DNA from 3 places in the Streptomyces sp. NPDC005551 genome. Region 1 is predicted to be linked to each of the others. Evidence: predicted binding sites of a transcription regulator. Region 1 holds the regulator's gene; each other region holds the start of a gene.
What was found. The regulator HrcA, encoded in region 1, represses chaperone genes, less so after heat shock. The targets are predictions, from matches to a motif close to TTNGCACTCNGNNNNNCNGAGTGCNAA.
Positions count from the first base shown of each region.

Region 2: a site for HrcA is predicted at 2,300-2,326, ahead of groL (chaperonin GroEL). Genes of this name have one in related genera too.
Region 3: a site for HrcA is predicted at 2,559-2,585, ahead of groES (co-chaperone GroES). Genes of this name have one in related genera too.

Region 1 covers NZ_JBIAJE010000002.1:430,334-435,158, forward strand. Annotated here, with positions in the region: gene ACFYP4_RS06105 (nitronate monooxygenase) at 1-806, opposite strand, end outside; gene dnaJ (molecular chaperone DnaJ) at 986-2,122, opposite strand; gene hrcA (heat-inducible transcriptional repressor HrcA) at 2,123-3,139, opposite strand; gene ACFYP4_RS06120 (MBL fold metallo-hydrolase) at 3,345-4,079, shown strand; gene ACFYP4_RS06125 (DUF3097 domain-containing protein) at 4,126-4,825, shown strand, end outside.
Region 2 covers NZ_JBIAJE010000009.1:404,491-409,315, reverse strand. Annotated here, with positions in the region: gene thrC (threonine synthase) at 1-1,141, shown strand, start outside; gene ACFYP4_RS26980 (MoaD/ThiS family protein) at 1,138-1,416, shown strand; gene ACFYP4_RS26975 (cold-shock protein) at 1,838-2,041, shown strand; gene groL (chaperonin GroEL) at 2,489-4,114, shown strand; gene ACFYP4_RS26965 (NADH:flavin oxidoreductase) at 4,345-4,825, shown strand, end outside.
Region 3 covers NZ_JBIAJE010000008.1:197,456-202,280, forward strand. Annotated here, with positions in the region: partial or broken gene ACFYP4_RS23890 (ester cyclase) at 1-231, shown strand, start outside; gene groL (chaperonin GroEL) at 365-1,993, opposite strand; gene groES (co-chaperone GroES) at 2,106-2,414, opposite strand; gene ACFYP4_RS23905 (polysaccharide deacetylase family protein) at 2,639-3,478, opposite strand; gene ACFYP4_RS23910 (polysaccharide deacetylase family protein) at 3,567-4,535, opposite strand; gene ACFYP4_RS23915 (methyltransferase domain-containing protein) at 4,626-4,825, shown strand, end outside.

The DNA.
Region 1 (4,825 bases):
GCCCGCGTCAGCTCGGTACGGACGAACAGGGGGTTGGTCAGCGCCTGCTTGTGCACGGGCGCGGCACCGGACTCCGGGGTGGCGACGAACGCCGTGCCGAGCTGGGCCGCGCTCGCGCCCTCGGCGAGCACCGCGGCGATCTGCGCGCCGCGCATGATGCCGCCGGCCGCCACGATCGGCAGACTGACGCTCTCCCGGACCTGGGCCACCAGCGAGAGCAGTCCGATGCCGGCGCCGTCCGCCTCCGGGGTGTCCCGGTGGGTGCCCTGGTGGCCGCCCGCCTCGACGCCCTGCACGATCACGACGTCCGCGCCCGCCCGCTGCACGGCCTGGGCCTCCTCGGCCGTGGTCGCCGTGACCATGGTCACGGTGCCGACGCGGGCGAAGGAGGCGAGCACCTCGGGCGTGGGGCAGCCGAAGTGGAAGGAGACCACCGGCACGGGATTGTCGAGGAGGACGGCGAGCTTGATGTCGTAACCGTCGTCGCGGCCGCTGTCGGGGTCGCCGAGCTCGGTGTCGTACCAGCCGGCCTCACCGGCGAGCTGGTGGGCGTAGACGTCGACGGCGGCCGGGTCCGCGTGCTCCTGCTGCGGCATGAAGAGGTTCACGCCGAAGGGGCGGCCGGTGAGGCCGCGCAGCTGCTTGATCTCCTGGTACATGCCGTCGGCCGTCTTGTATCCGGCGGCGAGGAAGCCCAGCCCGCCGGCCTCGGACACGGCGGCGGCCAGCTGCGGTACGGAGACGCCGCCCGCCATGGGGGCCTGCACGATCGGACACCGAAGGAGATCGGTCAGCGCGGAGGACATGACGGCATGGTGTCACGTCCCCCGGACAAGTCCGAATCCGGCGGCCACCCGGCACAGGCCACCGGAATGTGTCTCTCCGGGGGCTTCACACCCACCGGGGCGCCGACAGGGGCCGGACGCGTGGGGCCAGGACCCGACGGGCCGTGCGGGCAGGCCCCGAGGGCCTGCCCGGAGCGCCGTCAGCGGCCGTTGAACGCGTCCTTCAGCCGCGAGAACAGTCCCTGCTGGCCCGGCTGGAACTGCCCCGTGGGCCGCTCCTCACCGCGCAGCTTCGCCAGTTCCCGCAGCAGGCGCTCCTGCTCCGCGTCCAGCTTGGACGGGGTCATGACCTCGACGTGGACGATCAGGTCGCCCCGGCCGCCGCCGCGCAGATGCGTGACACCGCGGGCGTGCAGCGGGATCGACTGTCCGGACTGGGTGCCCGGGCGGATGTCGACCTCCTCCAGGCCGTCCAGGGTCTCCAGCGGCACCTTCGTGCCGAGGGACGCCGCCGTCATCGGGAGGGTCACCGTGCAGTGCAGGTCGTCGCCGCGGCGCTGGAACTGCGCGTGCGGCAGCTCGTGGATCTCCACGTACAGGTCACCGGCGGGGCCGCCGCCGGGGCCGACCTCGCCCTCGCCCGCGAGCTGGATCCGCGTGCCGTTGTCGACACCGGCCGGGATCTTCACGGTCAGGGTCCGGCGCGAGCGCACCCGCCCGTCGCCCGCGCACTCCGGGCACGGCGTCGGCACCACCGTGCCGAAGCCCTGGCACTGGGGACAGGGGCGGGACGTCATGACCTGGCCCAGGAAGGACCGCGTGACCTGGGACACCTCGCCGCGACCGCGGCACATGTCACAGGTCTGCGCGGAGGTCCCGGGGGCCGCGCCCTCGCCGCTGCACGTGGTGCACACCACGGCCGTGTCGACCTGGATGTCCTTGGTCGTGCCGAAGGCCGCCTCGTCGAGGTCGATCTCCAGCCGGATCATGGCGTCCTGGCCCCGGCGCGTACGCGACCGCGGGCCGCGCTGCGACGCCGTGCCGAAGAACGCGTCCATGATGTCCGAGAAGTTCCCGAAGCCGCCGGCGCCGAAGCCGCCCGCGCCCGCGCCGCCGCTCTGCGAGAGCGGGTCGCCGCCGAGGTCGTAGACCTGCTTCTTCTGCGGGTCCGACAACACCTCGTAGGCGGCGTTGATCTCCTTGAAGCGCTCCTGCGTCTTCGGATCGGGATTGACGTCCGGATGCAGCTCGCGGGCGAGCCTCCGGAACGCCTTCTTGATCTCGTCCTGGGAAGCGTCGCGGCGCACGCCGAGTACGGCGTAGTAGTCCGTGGCCACCTACGACTCCGCCAGGATCTGTCCGACGTACCGTGCCACTGCGCGTACCGCTCCCATCGTTCCCGGGTAATCCATGCGGGTCGGTCCGACCACGCCGAGTTTTGCGACTGCCTCGCCGCCCGAACCGTAGCCGACCGAGACCACGGACGTGGAGTTGAGTCCCTCGTGGACGTTCTCGCGACCGATCCGTACGGTCATGCCCGAATCCGTCGACTCCCCCAGCAGCTTGAGAAGCACGACCTGCTCCTCGAGTGCTTCGAGGACCGGCCGGATCGTGAGGGGGAAATCATGTCCGAAGCGGGTGAGATTGGCGGTGCCGCCGATCATCAGCCGCTCCTCGTTCTCCTCGACGAGCGCCTCCAGCAGCGTGGAGAGCACCGTCGAGACCGTACCGCGGTCCTCGGTCTCGAAGGCCTCCGGCAGATCCTGCACCAACTGCGGGACATCCGCGAAACGGCGGCCCGCGACCCGGCTGTTGAGCCGGGCCCGCAGATCCGCCAGGGACGTCTCACCGAAGGGCGCCGGGCAGTCGATCATGCGCTGCTCGACCCGGCCGGTGTCCGTGATGAGCACCAGCATCACGCGGGCCGGGGCCAGCGAGAGCAGCTCCACGTGCCGCACCGTCGAGCGCGTGAGCGAGGGGTACTGGACGACGGCGACCTGCCGGGTGAGCTGCGCGAGCAGCCGCACCGTGCGCCCCACGACGTCGTCGAGGTCGACGGCGCCGTCGAGGAAGTTCTGGATGGCGCGGCGCTCGGGCGCGGTCATCGGCTTGACGCCGGCGAGCTTGTCGACGAAGAGGCGGTAGCCCTTGTCGGTGGGGATGCGCCCGGCGCTGGTGTGCGGCTGGGCGATGTACCCCTCGTCCTCCAGGGCGGCCATGTCGTTGCGGACGGTGGCCGGGGAGACCCCCAGTTGGTGGCGCTCGGTCAGCGCCTTGGAGCCGACCGGCTCCTCCGTCCCGACGTAGTCCTGGACGATGGCGCGCAGCACCTCGAGCCTGCGTTCACTGAGCATCGCGCACACCTCCAGATGTCGGCACCGTGGTCGTCGCGGCGTTCTCCCCTGGCACTCAGCGCGTGCGAGTGCCAGCGTTCCCCGGCTCAGTGTACGGCGGGGAGGTACGACCCCGGCAAGGGCGGGCCCGTGACGCCCTCGCCGCGGGGTGGGACGTGTCCCGCCATGTCGCGCCGTCGTACCCCGTTGCCGCTAGCGTCGCCGTGTGAAGGTGACTTGGGAAGAGGCGGGGTGGGAGCGGCTCGCCCCGCGGGTCGGACGGTGCCGCCTGCCGGGCTGGGACTGCACCACGGGGCTCGTGGTCGGCGAGGGCGCCGCGCTCCTGATCGACGCGGGGTCGAGCCTGGCGGAGGGCGCGCGGCTGCGGGCCGAGGCCGGGCGGCTCCTCGGCAGCGGGCTGCGTGTGACACACCTCGCACTCACCCATCCCCACTTCGACCACGTCTTCGGCGCCGCCGCCTTCTCCGGGGTGGAGGTGTTCGGCGCGGTGGGCCTGGACACGGTCCTCGACCACGGGCGCGAGGAACTGCGCGCGGACGCCGTGCGCAACGGTCTGGACCCGCGTGGCGCGGCCGAGGCGGCGGATCTGCTCGTCCGCCCCCGGCACCTCGTGTCCGGCGAGTGGACCCTCGGGCTGGGCGGCGGGGCGCAGGTCCTGCTGGCGAACGTGGGTCCCGGCCACACCGGGCACGACCTGGCGGTGCTCGTACCGGGAGCGGGCGGTCCGGAGGTCGTCTTCTGCGGCGACCTGGTGGAGGAGTCGGGTGAGCCCCAGGCCGGCCCGGACGCCGTTCCGTCCCACTGGCCGGCGGCCCTGGACCGGCTGCTGGACCTCGGGGGCGAGGACGCCGTGTACGTGCCGGGGCACGGGGCCGCGGTCGACGCGGCGTTCGTCCGGGCCCAGCGGGACGCGCTGGCCGCCCGCTTCGGCGTGTCGTAGGCGCGGTCGGGGGCTCCGGCGCTCGACTTCTCCTATCGTCATCCGAATGCGCCAGTACTCTCCGGACCTGACCCCGCCGTGGAAGAAGCCCAAGCCCGTGCCCGAGGTCCCGGCCGATCCCGGTCTGGTGGTGGAGGAGCCCGGCACCGGTTTCTGCGGTGCCGTGATCCGCTGCGAGGCGGGCACGGTGACGCTGGAGGACCGCTTCGGCAAGCACCGGGTGTTCCCGCTGGAGCCGCGGGGCTTCCTGCTGGAGGGCAGGGCGGTCACCCTGGTCCGTCCGGCCGCCGGACCGGCCCGCCCCAGCCGCACCGCCTCCGGTTCGGTCGCCGTGCCCGGCGCCCGCGCCCGCGTGGCCCGGGCCGGCCGCATCTACGTCGAGGGCCGGCACGACGCCGAGCTCGTGGAGCGGGTGTGGGGCGACGACCTGCGCATCGAGGGCGTCGTCGTCGAGTACCTGGAGGGCGTCGACGACCTGCCGTCCGTCGTCGAGGAGTTCGGTCCCGGACCGGACGCCCGGCTCGGCGTCCTCGTCGACCACCTGGTCCCCGGCTCGAAGGAGTTCCGGATCGCCGAGGCGGTCACCAGCGAGCACGCGCTCGTGGTCGGCCATCCGTACATCGACATCTGGGAGGCCGTGAAGCCGCCCTCGGTCGGCATCCCCGCGTGGCCCCGGGTCCCGCGCGGCCAGGACTGGAAGACCGGCGTCTGCCGCGCCCTGGGCTGGCCGGAGAACACCGGCGCGG
Region 2 (4,825 bases), on a different contig from region 1:
CGACTTCTCGGCGTACGACACCGAGGAACTCCGCAAGCGCATCGAAGCGGGCCCCGCGAACATCTGGCGCTACGCGCCGCTGCTGCCCGTCCCCGAGGACGTCGCCGACAAGCCGAACATCAACCCGGGCTGGACCAAGCTCGTGCAGGCCGACAACCTCGCGCGCGAACTGGGCGTCGACCCCGGCAAGCTCTTCGTCAAGGACGACTCGGGCAACCCGACGCACTCCTTCAAGGACCGCGTCGTCGCGCAGGCCCTGGAGGCCGCCCGCGCCTTCGGCTTCACCACGCTCTCCTGCTCCTCCACCGGCAACCTGGCGGGTGCCGTCGGTGCCGCCGCCGCCCGGGCCGGCTTCCGCTCCTGCGTGTTCATCCCGCACGACCTGGAGCAGGGCAAGATCGTCATGGCCGCGGTCTACGGCGGCGAGCTCGTCGGCATCGAGGGCAACTACGACGACGTCAACCGCTTCTGCTCCGAGCTCATCGGCGACCCGGCCGGCGAGGGCTGGGGCTTCGTCAACGTCAACCTGCGGCCGTACTACGCGGAGGGCTCGAAGACCCTCGCGTACGAGATCTGCGAGCAGCTCGGCTGGCGGCTGCCGGACCAGCTGGTCGTGCCGATCGCCTCGGGCTCCCAGCTCACGAAGATCGACAAGGGGCTGCGGGAGCTGATCGGGCTCGGCCTCGTCGAGGACCGGCCGTACAAGATCTTCGGCGCCCAGGCCGAGGGCTGCTCGCCGGTGTCCGTGGCCTACAAGGCGGGACACGACGTCGTACGGCCGCAGAAGCCGGACACGATCGCCAAGTCGCTCGCCATCGGCAACCCGGCCGACGGGCCGTACGTCCTCGACATCGCGCGCCGGACCGGTGGCGCGGTGGAGGATGTCGACGACGGGCAGATCGTCGACGCGATCAAGCTGCTGGCGCGGACGGAGGGCATCTTCGCCGAGACGGCGGGCGGCGTGACCGTGGGTGTCACGAAGAAGCTGATCGAGAGCGGCGTCCTGGACCCGACCCTGACGACGGTCGTCCTCAACACCGGTGACGGCCTCAAGACCCTCGACGCGGTGGCCGGCACCGGTCTGACCGCGACCATCCGCCCGAACCTGGACTCCTTCCGAGAGGCTGGCCTCGCATCATGAGCGTCAACGTTCGCATCCCCACCATCCTGCGCACCTACACGGGTGGCAGGGCCGAGGTCCCGGCGGAGGGCGCGACCCTCGCCGAGGTCATCTCGGACCTGGAGAAGAACCACACGGGCATCGCCGCGCGCGTCCTGGACGACCAGGGCAAGCTGCGCCGCTTCGTCAACGTGTACGTGAACGACGACGACGTGCGTTTCGAGCAGGGCCTCCAGACGGCGACGCCGGACGGCGCGGGCGTCTCGATCATCCCGGCCGTGGCCGGCGGCTGCTGACAACCGGGCTCCGAAAACCGGCTGTTCCCCCGGATTGCCCTCTCCGCAAGAAACGGAGGGGGCAATTCTGCATGGTTGAGCACGGTACAGTTGGGGAAGCTGCCGTTCTTTCCATGCCGGGCGCATATGAACGCCGATCCGGTGTCCGACAAGAAGCAGCCAATGTGCCCGGCCTTTTCAAGCCTTTCATGGCACCTACGGGGCCCGACTTGCCCTGAACATGTGCGAGTCCTCCACATATTGCCGATCATGCGTGCCCGGATTTCTCGTCCGACTGACCTGTTGCAGACGGCAGTTGGACAGATACATTCAGCCGCGGTCGACGCGTTCCGGCGCACACCCCCAACCGTTGGGGGGTGAGGTCTGACCCGGATCCGCGAAGTGCGGATCTGTGCAAGGGCCAGTAATAGGGGAGTTGGGCATGGCTCAGGGCACCGTCAAGTGGTTCAACGCGGAGAAGGGGTACGGCTTCATCGCGGTCGACGGTGGTGCGGACGTCTTCGTGCACTACAGCGCGATTCAGATGGACGGCTACCGCACCCTTGAAGAGGGTCAGCGAGTGGAGTTCGAGATCTCGCAGGGCCAGAAGGGTCCGCAGGCGGACATGGTCAAACTCGCCGTCTGATCTCGGCGCGATCGGCCACCGACGCACGTATTCACTCACGTCGAGGGGTCCGTATCCCATCAGGGGTACGGGCCCCTCGGGCGTTCCCCGACCCGGCCGCGACGAGGCCCGCGGCGGGGCGACCGGGAGGCCGGGACGGTGTTGTGGCAGCGCGTGCGGGAGGTTGGGACGGGTGCCGTCCCGGGGCGTGCGGGCGCGTGGGAGTGCTCCCGGCGGGGTCCGCGCGCCCCCTGGAAGGGGCTCACTGCGGGGGAGCGTCTTGCACTCTCGGGGGTCGAGTGCTAATCATTGGCGTTAGCACTCTGAAGGTGAGAGTGACAACGAAGGACCGGGTCGGCGAGGCCCGCAGGCCATGTGGGGCAAGGAACCACGAGGCAGGCAGGCCGTCCGTCGCGGGCGCCAGCGCGGTCCGGAGCAATCCACCCCAGTCCGGGAGGACCACTTCACATGGCCAAGATCATCGCGTTCGACGAGGAGGCACGGCGCGGTCTCGAGCGCGGGATGAACCAGCTCGCCGACGCCGTCAAGGTCACCCTTGGTCCCAAGGGTCGCAACGTCGTCCTCGAGAAGAAGTGGGGCGCCCCCACGATCACCAACGATGGTGTTTCCATCGCCAAGGAGATCGAGCTCGAGGATCCGTACGAAAAGATCGGCGCCGAGCTGGTCAAGGAAGTCGCGAAGAAGACCGACGACGTGGCCGGTGACGGCACGACGACCGCGACCGTCCTGGCCCAGGCGCTGGTCCGCGAGGGCCTGCGCAACGTCGCCGCCGGCGCCAACCCGATGGCTCTGAAGCGCGGTATCGAGAAGGCCGTCGAGGCCGTCTCCGGTGCCCTGCTGGAGCAGGCGAAGGATGTCGAGACCAAGGAGCAGATCGCTTCGACGGCCTCCATCTCCGCCGCCGACACCCAGATCGGCGAGCTCATCGCCGAGGCGATGGACAAGGTCGGCAAGGAAGGCGTCATCACGGTCGAGGAGTCCCAGACCTTCGGTCTGGAGCTCGAGCTCACCGAGGGCATGCGCTTCGACAAGGGCTACATCTCGGCGTACTTCGCCACCGACATGGAGCGTATGGAGGCCGTCCTCGACGACCCGTACATCCTGATCGCCAACTCGAAGATCAGCAACGTCAAGGACCTGCTGCCGCTCCTCGAGAAGGTCATGCAGTCGGGCAAGCCGCTGCTGATCATCGCCGAGGACGTCGAGGGCGAGGCCCTGTCGACCCTGGTCGTCAACAAGATCCGTGGCACGTTCAAGTCCGTCGCCGTCAAGGCTCCGGGCTTCGGTGACCGCCGCAAGGCCATGCTCGGCGACATCGCCATCCTCACGGGCGGCGAGGTCATCTCCGAGGAGGTCGGCCTCAAGCTGGAGAACGCGGGCATCGACCTGCTCGGCCGTGCCCGCAAGGTCGTCATCACCAAGGACGAGACCACGATCGTCGACGGCTCCGGCTCCGCCGACCAGGTCGCCGGCCGGGTCAACCAGATCCGCGCCGAGATCGAGAACTCCGACTCGGACTACGACCGCGAGAAGCTCCAGGAGCGTCTGGCGAAGCTGGCCGGCGGCGTGGCCGTCATCAAGGCCGGTGCCGCCACCGAGGTCGAGCTCAAGGAGCGCAAGCACCGCATCGAGGACGCCGTTCGCAACGCGAAGGCGGCCGTCGAGGAGGGCATCGTCGCCGGTGGTGGCGTGGCCCTGCTGCAGGCCTCCTCGGTCTTCGAGAAGCTGGAGCTGACGGGTGACGAGGCGACCGGCGCGAACGCCGTGAAGCTCGCCCTGGAGGCCCCGCTCAAGCAGATCGCCGTCAACGGCGGTCTCGAGGGCGGTGTCATCGTCGAGAAGGTCCGCAACCTGCCCGTCGGCCACGGCCTGAACGCCGCGACCGGTGAGTACGTGGACATGATCGCCGAGGGCATCATCGACCCGGCGAAGGTCACGCGCTCTGCCCTGCAGAACGCCGCGTCCATCGCCGCGCTGTTCCTCACCACCGAGGCCGTCATCGCCGACAAGCCCGAGAAGGCCGCCGCAGGCGGCGCCCCGGGTGGCATGCCGGGCGGTGACATGGACTTCTGATCCTCGCGGATCAGGCTCGTCCTTTCCGAGGGCGGCACCCCTTTCCGGGGGTGCCGCCCTCGGGCGTTTCCGGGGTGCGGCGGCCGATCCGTGGCCGGGATCACACCGAGGTGGGCCGGGGGCCCGGAATGCCGTGGGCAACGGGGCCGTTACCGGGAGGGTGGGTCGATGCACGTGCACATACCCACCGGAATGCCCCGTCCTGACCCGCCGTCCAGAGGAGCCCCCACGTGAGCGCCGATTCCGCGTCCCGCGCAGCCGAGATCCTGTCCCGTCCCGTGTCCCTGAACGGTCTGACGGTCCCGAACCGGATCGTGATGGCACCGATGACCCGGCAGTTCTCGCCGGGCGGCGTCCCGGGGGAGGACGTGGTGGGCTACTACTCCCGGCGCGCCGCCGCCGGCGTGGGCCTCATCGTGACCGAGGGCACGTACGTCGGCCACGAGTCCGCGGGTCAGAGCGACAGCGTGCCGCGGTTCCACGGCGAGGAGCAGCTGGCCGGCTGGACGAAGGTCGCCGACGCCGTGCACGCGGCGGGCGGCACGATCGTGCCGCAGCTGTGGCACATCGGCATGGTGCGCCGGGCCGGTGAGCCGCCGTTCGCGGACGCCCCGGCGATGGGTCCCTCCGGCATCCACGCCGAGGGTGCCGAACCCAAGGGCCGGGCCATGACCCAGCGGGACATCGACGACGTCGTCGAGGCGTTCGCGA
Region 3 (4,825 bases), on a different contig from region 1:
GACACGTGGGTCGAACAGACCAGGGGGAAGCGGACCGCGACGCACAGCGTCATCGGCCGGGACCGGTCCGACGGGGACCACTTCGTGGAGATCGTGGAGTTCCCGTCGTACGAGGAGGCGATGCGCAACTCCGGCATGCCGGAGACGGAGCGGATCTTCCAGGACATGGTGGCACTCTGCGACGAGATGCCGACGTTCACCGATCTGGACGTGGTCCGGGACGATCAGCTCTGAGCGGCCGGCATCAGCAGGCGGCGGCCGGGAAAAGGGGAAGCCCCCCTCACCCGGTGGGGGGAGGGGGACTTCTTCGAGGCGTCCTCCCTCCTCCCGTGGGGAGGGTGGGCTTCCTCGGGTGCTGCCGACCTCAGTGGGAGTGGCCGTGACCGTGGCCGTGGCCCGCGTCGCCCTCTTCCTCGGCCGGCTTCTCGACGACCAGGGTCTCGGTCGTGAGGAGCAGGGAGGCGATGGACGCGGCGTTCTCCAGGGCGGAGCGGGTGACCTTGACCGGGTCGATGACGCCGGCCTTGACCAGGTCGCCGTACTCGCCGGTCGCGGCGTTGAAGCCCTGGCCCTTGTCGAGCTCGGCGACCTTGGAGGTGATGACGTAACCCTCGAGGCCGGCGTTCTCGGCGATCCAGCGCAGCGGCTCGACGGCGGCCCGGCGGACCACCGCGACACCCGTGGCCTCGTCGCCGGTCTTGCCGAGGTTGCCCTCGAGGATCTTCACGGCGTGGACGAGCGCGGAGCCACCACCGGAGACGATGCCCTCCTCGACCGCGGCGCGGGTCGCGGAGATGGCGTCCTCGAGACGGTGCTTCTTCTCCTTCAGCTCCACCTCGGTGGCGGCGCCGACCTTGATCACGCACACGCCGCCGGCCAGCTTCGCGAGGCGCTCCTGGAGCTTCTCGCGGTCCCAGTCGGAGTCCGTGGACTCGATCTCGGCCTTGATCTGGTTGACCCGGCCGACGACGTCCTCGGACTTGCCGCCACCGTCGACGATGGTGGTGTCGTCCTTGGTGACGGTCACGCGGCGGGCGGTGCCGAGCACGTCCAGGCCGACCTGGTCGAGCTTGAGGCCGACCTCCTCGGCGATGACGGTGGCACCGGTGAGGGTGGCCATGTCGCCGAGCATCGCCTTGCGGCGGTCGCCGAAGCCGGGGGCCTTCACCGCGACGGCGTTGAACGTGCCGCGGATCTTGTTCACGACCAGGGTCGACAGGGCCTCGCCCTCGACGTCCTCGGCGATGATCAGGAGCGGCTTGGAGGCGTTGGTCTGGATGACCTTCTCCAGCAGCGGCAGCAGGTCCTGGATCGAGGAGATCTTGCCCTGGTGGATGAGGATGTACGGGTCGTCGAGGACGGCCTCCATACGCTCCTGGTCGGACACCATGTACGGCGACAGGTAGCCCTTGTCGAAGGCCATGCCCTCGGTGAAGTCCAGCTCCAGACCGAAGGTGTTGGACTCCTCGACGGTGATGACACCGTCCTTGCCGACCTTGTCCATCGCCTCGGCGATGAGCTCGCCGACCTGGCTGTCCTGGGCGGACAGACCGGCGACGGCGGCGATGTCGGACTTCTCGTCGATCGGGCGGGCGGTCGCGAGGAGCTCCTCGGACACGGCCTTGACGGCGGCGTCGATGCCCTTCTTGAGGAGGGCGGGGGACGCGCCGGCGGCGACGTTCTTCAGGCCCTCGCGCACCAGCGCCTGGGCCAGCACGGTGGCGGTGGTCGTACCGTCACCCGCGATGTCGTTGGTCTTGGTCGCCACCTCCTTCACCAGCTGGGCGCCGAGGTTCTCGTACGGGTCGTCGAGCTCGACCTCGCGGGCGATGGTCACGCCGTCGTTGGTGATGGTGGGGGCGCCGAACTTCTTGTCGATGACGACGTTGCGGCCCTTGGGGCCGATCGTCACCTTCACCGTGTCGGCAAGCTTGTTGACGCCGCGCTCAAGGGCGCGACGGGCGTCCTCGTCGAACTTCAGGATCTTCGCCATGGAGCGATTCAGCCCTCTCGGAAAACTTGGGAGAAACGAACTGCGCCCCCAGCGCCCGGCTTATTAAGGTCGCGGGGGCCAGGGGCGCAGCTCACTGCAAAACTGGGATGAACTACTTCTCGATGATCGCGAGCACGTCGCGAGCCGAGAGGACGAGGTACTCCTCGCCGCTGTACTTCACCTCGGTGCCGCCGTACTTGCTGTACAGCACGATGTCGCCGGTCTTCACGTCGAGCGGCAGGCGCTCGCCGTTCTCGAACCGGCCCGGGCCCACGGCCAGGACGACGCCCTCCTGGGGCTTCTCCTTGGCAGTGTCCGGAATGACCAGGCCAGAGGCGGTGGTCTGCTCGGCGTCGAGCGGCTGGACCACAATGCGGTCCTCGAGCGGCTTGATGGCAACCTTGGAGCTGGTGGTCGTCACGATCCGACCTCCCCCTTCGGAGATCTCACGGGGTTAACTGTCTGAGGTGGCGACCAGGTGGATCCGTCGTCGCGGGTGCCGGACCTGCCCGTCGCTATTGGCACTCTCCAGGGGGGAGTGCCAGACCAGAGACTATGACCGGGATTAGCACTCGGTCAAGCGGAGTGCCAAACGGGGAGCGCGCGCCGCGTGCTTTCCGCTCCCCTCGGGCACCCCGTGCGCCGCTACAGGTAGTCCTCCAGGCGGGCCGGCGTGAGGCCCTCGGCCTGGATGCGCCGCAGCAGGCGCGTGGTCGTCCCGGTGAGGTCGGGTTGGTCGGTGCCGAGGAGGATGTCGCCGGGGCGCAGGCGGTCCCGGCCGGGCTCGCGGCCCAGCACCACGGCCGAGACCCCGCAGTCGGCGGCGGCGCGGAGTGTGGTGACGTCGTAGGTGCCGTACGGCGGGCGGAGCAGCCGGGGCAGGACGCCGAAGCGTTCCCTGAGCTTGTCCCGCTGGCCGCAGATCTCGGCGCGCTGGCCCGCGTACGGCAGTCCGCGCAGGGAGGAGTGGTCGAGCGTGTGGTTCTGCACGCTCGCGCCGACCGCCCGGAGGCGCGCGACGTGCCCGTACCCCGGCCCGACGACACGGTCGGTGAGGAACAGGCTGACCGGCAGCCGCAGTTCGCGGACCATGGCGGCGAAGCGCGGATCGCGTTCGGCACTGTCGTCGTAGGTCAGGAAGACCACCTTGTCGCGGGTGGGGACGCGGTCGACGACCGGCGGCAGGCCGGGGCCCGCCGCGCGTACGGGGGGCCGTCGGCCGGGCGGCCGGGGGGCGGAGGCGAGCGGCGCGGTCAGCCCCCAGCGGCGGTACGTTCCGGCGGGCCGCCCCGGCCCCGGAGCCGTCGGTTCCCCGCGGCGGTACGTCCCGGCGGGCGGCCCCGGCCGGCCGTGCGGGCGCACCTGCCGCGCCGCCTTCTTTCCCAGCCGCTCGATGGGGTCGACGGACTGGGCGCAGCCGGTGGCTCCCGCGAGCAGCCCGGCGACGAGCAGCCCGGCGAGCAGAGCGCGCCCACGCCCGGCCACCCCCGTCTCCGGGTGCCCTTCGCGCCCGGTCACCGGCGGTGGTCCCGGCGTGGGTGACCGCTCGCGGCCGTCCGGCGGGGCGCACCGCTCACAGGTAGTCCTCCAGCCGCGCCACGGCGTACCCCTCGTTCGTGACCTTCTTCAGGAAGCGGCGGACCATGTCGGGCATGGTGCCCTTCCAGTCCTCGCGGCCCCGGAAGTGGGTGAGGACGATGTCGCCGCGGTGCAGGGACCGGTCCCACTCGCGGTAGTCCCAGTGGTCGGCGAAGACCTCCTCGTTCCACAGCGGCGCCGCTTTGATCCCGCAGGACGCGGCGGCGCGCAGGGTGTCCTCGTTGTAGTTGCCGTAGGGGGGCCGGAAGAGCGTGGGGCGCTTGCCGAACTGCTTCTTCATCACGGTCTGCATCCCGCAGATCTCCCGTTTCTGCTCCGTGTACGAGAGGTTCGGCAGATACGGGTGGTGGAGGGTGTGGTTGTTCAGGGCGACGCCCGCGTCCCGCATCCTCCGGAAGTAGCCGTAGTCCTCCTTGGCCAGGTAGTCGCTGAGGAAGGCGGTGTACGGGATCTTCAGTTCGCTCATCATCCTGAGGAACGCCGGGTCCTTCTCGGCGCCGTCGTCGATGGTGAGGAAGACGACCTTGTCCTTGGTGGGGACGGTCGTGAAGACGGGCGGCAGTTCGTCCTGGCCGTCCACCTCGAAGCCCGCGCGGGTCGTGATCTCCGGCTTCCTCGCCGGCGGGGCCGGCGGGGCGAGCGGGACCCTGGCCAGCCCCCAGCGTCTGGCCGCGGCGACTCGCGCGGCGTGCGCGGTGCGCAGCTTCGAGGCGTACGCGTCCAGGGCGCGGGCGGGCGGCGCGTTCAGCGGCTGCTGCCCGGAGGCCGGCCGCGCGCCGGGGCCGGGGTCGGCGCAGCCGGCGGCGAGTGCGGCGGCGGCGAGCACGACGATGCCGCCCCGGACCCGGCGCACCGTTCTTCCGCCCGCCGTTCCACTAGGCACCGCACCACAAAACAGCGTCCGCTCCGGGCGATTTTCGTCATTTTGTCGTACTGGTCGCATGGTGCCGGATCCTCGCAGGCCACCGTGCGCGGGCCGGGCCGACACCGCCGCCGGACGCGTACCGTCCACCGACTGGCCCACAATGGGCCGGTGACCGATCTGGACCCGCTGGCCTCCTTCGCCTCCCTCCACACGCCCGAGGGCCGCGCCCTCCTCGACGAGGTGCGGGGCACCGAGCCCGCCGGGGAGCTGGCCGTCGCGACCCGGCTGCGCCGCGCGTACCCGGCGCCCCTGGTCACGGCGGCGCTCGCCCAGGCCCACCTGCGCCGGCGGGCGGTGGCCAAGTTCGG